One region of the Paenibacillus amylolyticus genome, then DNA from elsewhere that is predicted to be linked to it. Evidence: riboswitches for the same ligand, from Rfam matches in the RefSeq annotation. Region 1 holds a riboswitch; the other holds the start of a gene.

Region 1 (3,419 bases):
TGTTTGCGACGTGTTGCTGCTGCGGCGAGATTACCGGCTTCCGCAAAAGCTGTTGCGCCGTCATACATGCTGGCATTGGCTACAGCCATACCGGTTAATTCACAGATGTAGGATTGAAATTCGAAAATGGCCTGTAGTTCACCTTGGCTGATCTCAGGCTGATAAGGTGTGTAGGCAGTGTAAAACTCGGAACGGGAAATGACATGATTGATGACGGAAGGAACATGATGATCATATATGCCAGCGCCGAGGAAGCTGGCGTGTGTTTCGAAATTGGCGTTGGCGCCGGCTTGTTTGGACATGTGACGTGTCAGCGCATATTCATCAAGTTTGGAGGATAAGGGCAGCTCGCCCTGATAACGTATCTCTTTTGGAATGTCCTGAAACAGATCCTCCAGCGTATCTACACCGATGGTTGCGAGCATGGCGCTCTGATCTTGCTCAGTCATGGGAATGTAACGGTGCTTGCTCATGCTTGATCAGCTCCTTGAGTAGGTGTCTTCGACGTACGTGTCCGTTTATGAAAAGGGGTCTTCACGACCTCGGCTCTTAATTTCTTGCCGCGGATCTCAATCTCAAGCGGGGTTCCCAGCGCAGCGTATTTGCTGTCGATGAGGGCAAGCCCCAGATTACGTTTCAATGTAGGTGATTGCGTACCTGTTGTCACTTCACCAATCCGTACGCCTTCGGCGTAAATCGGATAGTGGGGGCGGGGAATACCGCGCTCCAACACTTCGATGCCGACCAGTTTGCGGGCGGGCCCGTCAGTTTTTTGCTGTAACAAGGCTTCGTGTCCGATAAAAGGTCCGGCATTCAGCTTCACAAACATACCTACGCCAGCTTCGAGTGGAGAGATAGTTGCCGACAATTCCTGTCCATACAGAGGGAGCTTTGCTTCAAAGCGCAGTGTATCCCGGGCACCAAGTCCGGTTGGTACGAGTCCGTGACCTTCACCGGCTTGCATTAATCCATTCCAGACCACAGCAGCCTGGTCCGCAGGAACATATAGTTCAAAGCCATCTTCACCGGTATAACCGGTACGGGACAACAGTAATTTTACTCCACATACTTCAGCATCCTGCACAAAACGAAACGGTTCAATCGAGGATAGATCCGTATCTGTAACTTTCCCGATAATGTCTACAGCCAGTGGACCTTGCAAGGCGAGCAGCGCTGTCTGCTCCGAATCATTGGTCATGCTCACGCCAGGGATCAAGTGCTCTTGCAGCCACGCCCAATCCTTGTCGATGTTGGAGGCGTTAACCACAAGCATATAATGCTGATCTTCCAGCTTATACACGAGCAGATCATCCACCACACCGCCATTTGGATAACACATCAGGGTGTACTGGGCTTGACCGGGAACCAGCGTGGTCACATCATTGGTCATCATTTGTTGCAAAAAAACTTCAGCCTGCTCACCCTGTACTGTGAATTCGCCCATATGGGATACATCGAACAGTCCCGCGCGCTCGCGTACTGCTTCATGTTCTTTCTGGATTCCGCTAAATTGTACCGGAAGCTCCCAGCCTCCAAAATCAATGCACCGTACGCCTTCGTATTGCTGATACAGTGGGAAGAGTGGTGTTCTAAGCAAATCGGACATCAAATCACCTCGTCATGGGCCGTCAGCCGGCCGGATATACAATCGTGGATCAATGAACCAGGGTGTTTTTAAATTTTCAGCTAGATATTTTCATCACATAAGTATGGTAAGGGCAGCTATGGCAGCGCCGTTCTACATCCTGTTTTTCGTTTTTTGGGAAAAAGGAAAAGGACAGGCCAAAGAATCGGCATGCCAAGTAGCACGCTGTATTCTAAGGCTCTGTCCCTTGTACCTGAGAGTTACCCCGCTGCGTTGCGCAGCAGGTTTCCCCTTGGGTGATCATAACGCCCGCACAGGGCGAATAGATGCTCTCCAGAGTTGCGTCCCGTAAAAGTCCTTTTGCCTGAGAGATTCACCCCCGCTTATCGGTGGTTTACTCCTTCGGCGTTACCTCATGTACATCCCGAATCGGGTGTCACGGGTAATCTCTCCCTTTACATTCATCCGCGGGTATAACATAGTCCAATAAACACATTTACTCCTCTCATTAAAACGTGAATCCACTACTGATGTCAAGAACGATATCATAGATAATGATTTAAAACCGAATATTTAATTTATTTTTTATTTTATTGTTCGTGTATTTAAAAAGACTACGCTTACTATTCTAATATTCACCAGTATATGAAGAAAGAGTGTAATCCGGTTACAGGATTTAGAGGTGTTCAGCAAATAAATTGTGAGGTATCTTGACATTTGATTCAAAAATGTCATACGCTATGTTCTGGGAAAAAGGTTAAGGTCAAAGAACGCATGTACTCATTAATGAAAAGCGAGGCGGATATCGATGAGCGAATTGAAAAGTGATTTCCTGTACAGTGAAGAGCACGAATGGGTGCAAACCGTAGGGGAGGATACTGTACGTATTGGCATTACCGAGTTCGCGCAGCATCAGCTGGGTGACATTGTGTTTGTGGAATTGCCTGACCTTGAAACCAATGTAAAAGCAGAGGACAGCATTGGAACGATCGAATCGGTCAAAACGGTGTCGGACTTGTTCTCTCCCGTCACTGGTTCAATCATTGCGGTGAATGATTCGTTGCAGGACTCCCCTGAACTTGTGAACAGCTCTCCTTACGAGGAAGGCTGGATGATTGAGATCCGTGTTGAGGGAGATCTGACAGCAGCATTGTCTACATTGATGAATGCAGACGCGTATCGGAAACATACGGAAGAATAGTATCAACGAACTTGTACTTATTAACATATATTTTATAATTAAATGATATGAGCTTCATATTGTTTCGACCTGTGTGAGCCGGATGCTTGCACAGGTTTTTTGTGCTTTCCAAGAATGGTTTTGAATGTGGAATGAAGCAGATTGTGGATGTAAATCACCTGATTGGACCAAGCTATAGTTTAGAAAATGATTCTGGAAATGACAAAAGTCATAGGCAAGAAAATCCTTGTGTACCAATGGGTTCAGCCATTATGCATCAAGTAAAACGATTACATAACCTAATGTTGTCATCATTGTTCATGACGAAAGTACGCTTTCATTTCATTGAACAGGAGAGCATTCTCGCTTAGGATTACAGCAGGGGAGAAATGATACCCCTTTCATAAATCATAATCACTTGATCCAAGGAGGATAATACAATGAGTAATTTGGACCAATCGTCCAATTCCAAAGGTGGGCTACGGGTAGGTGTTCAGCGTTTTGGCCGATTCCTGAGTGGTATGGTCATGCCGAATATGGGAGCGTTCATCGCCTGGGGATTAATTACGGCTCTGTTCATTCCAACAGGCTGGTTCCCTAACGAGACGCTTGCGCAGCTAGTCGATCCGATGATCAAATATTTGCTGCCACTGT
Region 2 (3,419 bases), 2.2 Mb from region 1:
AGTCACTGGGGCTACAGGTGCGACGGGAACAACCGGGACGTCCGGAGTAACGGGAGCAACGGGAGCGACCGGAGTCACAGGGGTTACAGGTGCAACAGGCGTAACCGGAACAACCGGGACGTCCGGAGTAACGGGAGCAACGGGAGCAACGGGAGCGACCGGAGTCACAGGGGTTACAGGTGCAACAGGCGTAACCGGAACAACCGGGACGGCTGGTGTAACGGGAGCAACGGGAGCGACCGGAGTCACTGGGGCTACAGGTGCGACAGGTGCGACGGGAACAACCGGGACGGCTGGTGTAACGGGAGCAACGGGAGCGACCGGAGTCACTGGGGCTACAGGTGCTACAGGTGCGACGGGAACAACCGGGACGGCTGGTTTAACGGGAGCAACGGGAACGACCGGAGTCACTGGGGCTACAGGTGCGACAGGTGCGACGGGAACAACCGGGACGGCTGGTGTAACGGGAGCAACGGGAGCGACCGGAGTCACTGGGGCTACAGGTGCGACAGGTGCGACGGGAACAACCGGGACGGCTGGTGTAACGGGAGCAACGGGAGCGACCGGAGCCACTGGCGCAACAGGAGCTACTGGATCGACAGCAGCTTCTGCCCCTGCGGATTCTTCCTTGTTTGCTGATAGCCAGACCACGGCGTTAGGTCTTTCATTAGTAGCCGAAACGACGATTCAGACACTTAATGTACCTGTAGTGGCAGGTCAACGCGTGAAAATCGATAATAGTACACAAGTAGCAATAGTTGTAGGGGCTAACTGGAGTATTGCGTATAACATTAATCTGAGACGTAATGGAGTTTTAATTAATCAATTGCAGCTCTCACGAAGCGGTAATGCTTCGGGAACGTTGAGGTTTCTTTCCTCCAACACTTACGTGGATACATCCCCGGCTACAACGACTAATGCATACACGATAAGTATCCAATTTACGACAACTAGCAACGTCACGAGTGCCTCAGCGGAAGTGAGAAATATTAATGCTATTCGTTTCAGTTAAAATAGACATCGAACTTATGATAATTACACGTTACTTTTGTTGACATATATGATGTTGTACATTACTCTATGGGTATACTTGATCAAAAATTTAGAAATATACCAATTCGAATCGAATTAAGATAATACAGCGGATGATAACGAGCGGGAGAGACCTGAGTTAGCCGAGCAATATGGCTAGTGTTCAGGCACCGAAGGAGCAAGCTGCTGCGCACCCGGCGCAGTGGTTAATCTCTCAGGTAAATGTACCATCGTTGGACGCAACTCTGGAGAGTGCGCGAACTGCGCCACCCAAGGGGTATATGATCAGTCAGACCGGTGAACTTGTCTGTAATCGCAGGCAATGCACCTTGTCGTGAGACACTGCTGATCGTGAAACTCTCAGGTATCGAGGACAGAGAGAGGGCCTGGGCCTTCTTCTGTCCTTTTTTGATGTCATCATATCCAAAATAAGGGACATTGTGGATGGAACTCCGGGATCGAAATGACGAATACATTTTACAAATATGAATCATGATTAATAATGGAGGGTTACAAGGTGCGATTTAAAGATGTTTTCTCAATTATTGGTCCGTCGATGACGGGGCCTTCAAGTTCACATACAGCTGGAGCGGCAAGGTTAGGGAGAATTGCTCGACAGTGGCTAGGATGTACGCCAGATCGTGCTCGGCTGACGCTGTACGGTTCATTTGCAGATACGTATCAGGGGCACGGAACAGATCTGGCACTGATCGGCGGTCTGCTGGATTATGTCACAGACGATCCGCGTATCCCGGATGCAGAGCAATACGCAGAGGAAGCGGGTATGGAGGTTGAGTTTTATACAAGCGGTCTGCCTGCTCCTCATCCAAATACGGTCAAAATTGAGTTGTGGCATGGAGAACGTGCCTGCTCCTTAATCGGTGCATCCATTGGTGGTGGAAGCGTATCCGTGCATTCGATGAATGATTTTCGTGTTCAGATTAGTGGTGAGTTCCCAACACTCGTTCTGCGACATGCGGACAAAGCAGGGGTGCTTGCATCGGTAACGTCCACGATAAGTTCATCCGGGGTTAACATCGGGTATATGCAGGTGGACCGGAAAGCCCGTGATGGCGAAGCACTTACCGCGATGGAAATGGATGGTGTGCCTAATCCTGATATGCTCAAGCGTCTAAGGGAGCTCGATCATGTATTGGACATTCGTGTCATTGATTTGAAGAGAGGAGTTGATTCGGATGCGGTTTAAACATTTGCACGAACTGAATACGATCTGTACAGCAGAATCCAAAACCATTGCTCAGCTGATGATCGAGGAGCAGGTTCAGGAGACCAATACACCGGAAGCGGATGTTGTGAAGCAGATGTCTGAATATTATCAGGTGATGAAGGAAGCGGTACGCAAAGGGTTAACGGAAGATACGACATCACGCAGTGGATTAACAGGTGGAGACGGCAAAAAAATGGCTGAGTACATTCGCAAGGGCGAGACTTGTTCAGGAGATGCTTCCGCACTTGCCATGGCGTATGCCCTGTGTGTATCTGAAGTGAATGCCTCCATGGGCCGGATCGTGGCAACACCAACAGCCGGTTCCTGCGGCATTATCCCGGGTGTTTTTATCAGTTCACAGGAGCGATTTGGCTGGACGGACGAACATTTGGTGAACGGGTTGTTCTGTGCGGGAGCGATTGGTTATGTTATCGCCAACAATTCATTTATCTCCGGCGCCGAGGGTGGCTGTCAGGCGGAAGTGGGTTCCGCGATCGGCATGGCTGCGGGTGCCATGGTTGAACTGCGTGGAGGTACACCGGAACAGGTCGTTCATGCCGTTGGTTTGGCGTTAAAGAATACACTGGGCCTTATCTGCGATCCGGTCGCAGGCCTTGTTGAAATCCCGTGCATCGTCCGTAATGGACTGGGTGCAGTTACGGCGCTGGCTGCGGCTGACATGGCCCTGGCCGGAGTGCGTAGTGCCATTCCGTCAGACGAAGTCATCGATGTCATGCTGGAAGTAGGCAGTGCAATGCCGAGCCGCCATCGGGAGACAGCCCAAGGTGGACTGGCCCAGACGCCAACCGGCCGCAAAATGATGCAAAAGCTGGCTAAACCGAAGGCAAAGCGTGCAGAGCCTGAGACGGAGTCGTCTACTGAAAATGATGCAGAACCTAAGGCGTAATAGGATTGATATGAAAAGCCGGTACAAATCTTCCTGGTGGTATTATCCCCTTTAAGTAGACACTTGAAAAAAACCTTCATGTTATCATGAGGGTTCAAGTGACACTTGGAGGGGATATTTTTATGGCCAAAAAAGGACAAACATTTCACACGTATACCGAAGAATTTAAATTGAATGCTGTTAGATCCTATGTCGAAGGTTCTTCAAGTTACAAGGTGGTCGCTGATCGCGAAGGAGTTCGAAACTGTTCAC

The links. Region 1 has a riboswitch for glycine ahead of gcvT (glycine cleavage system aminomethyltransferase GcvT). Riboswitches for the same ligand answer to the same signal wherever they lie in the genome.
Region 2: it holds a riboswitch for glycine, as region 1 does, so the genes downstream of both, sdaAB (L-serine ammonia-lyase, iron-sulfur-dependent subunit beta) here and gcvT (glycine cleavage system aminomethyltransferase GcvT) in region 1, are expected to answer to the same signal.

Annotation. Positions count from the first base shown of each region.
Region 1 is NZ_CP145892.1:5,238,964-5,242,382, reverse strand. It holds gene gcvPA (aminomethyl-transferring glycine dehydrogenase subunit GcvPA) at 1-473, opposite strand, end outside; gene gcvT (glycine cleavage system aminomethyltransferase GcvT) at 470-1,606, opposite strand; glycine riboswitch at 1,824-1,924, opposite strand; glycine riboswitch at 1,928-2,050, opposite strand; gene gcvH (glycine cleavage system protein GcvH) at 2,394-2,786, shown strand; gene V6668_RS23195 (PTS mannitol transporter subunit IICB) at 3,206-3,419, shown strand, end outside.
Region 2 is NZ_CP145892.1:527,531-530,949, forward strand. It holds gene V6668_RS02515 (collagen-like triple helix repeat-containing protein) at 1-1,012, shown strand, start outside; glycine riboswitch at 1,147-1,271, shown strand; glycine riboswitch at 1,276-1,411, shown strand; gene sdaAB (L-serine ammonia-lyase, iron-sulfur-dependent subunit beta) at 1,550-2,239, shown strand; gene sdaAA (L-serine ammonia-lyase, iron-sulfur-dependent, subunit alpha) at 2,229-3,167, shown strand; gene V6668_RS02530 (transposase) at 3,290-3,419, shown strand, end outside.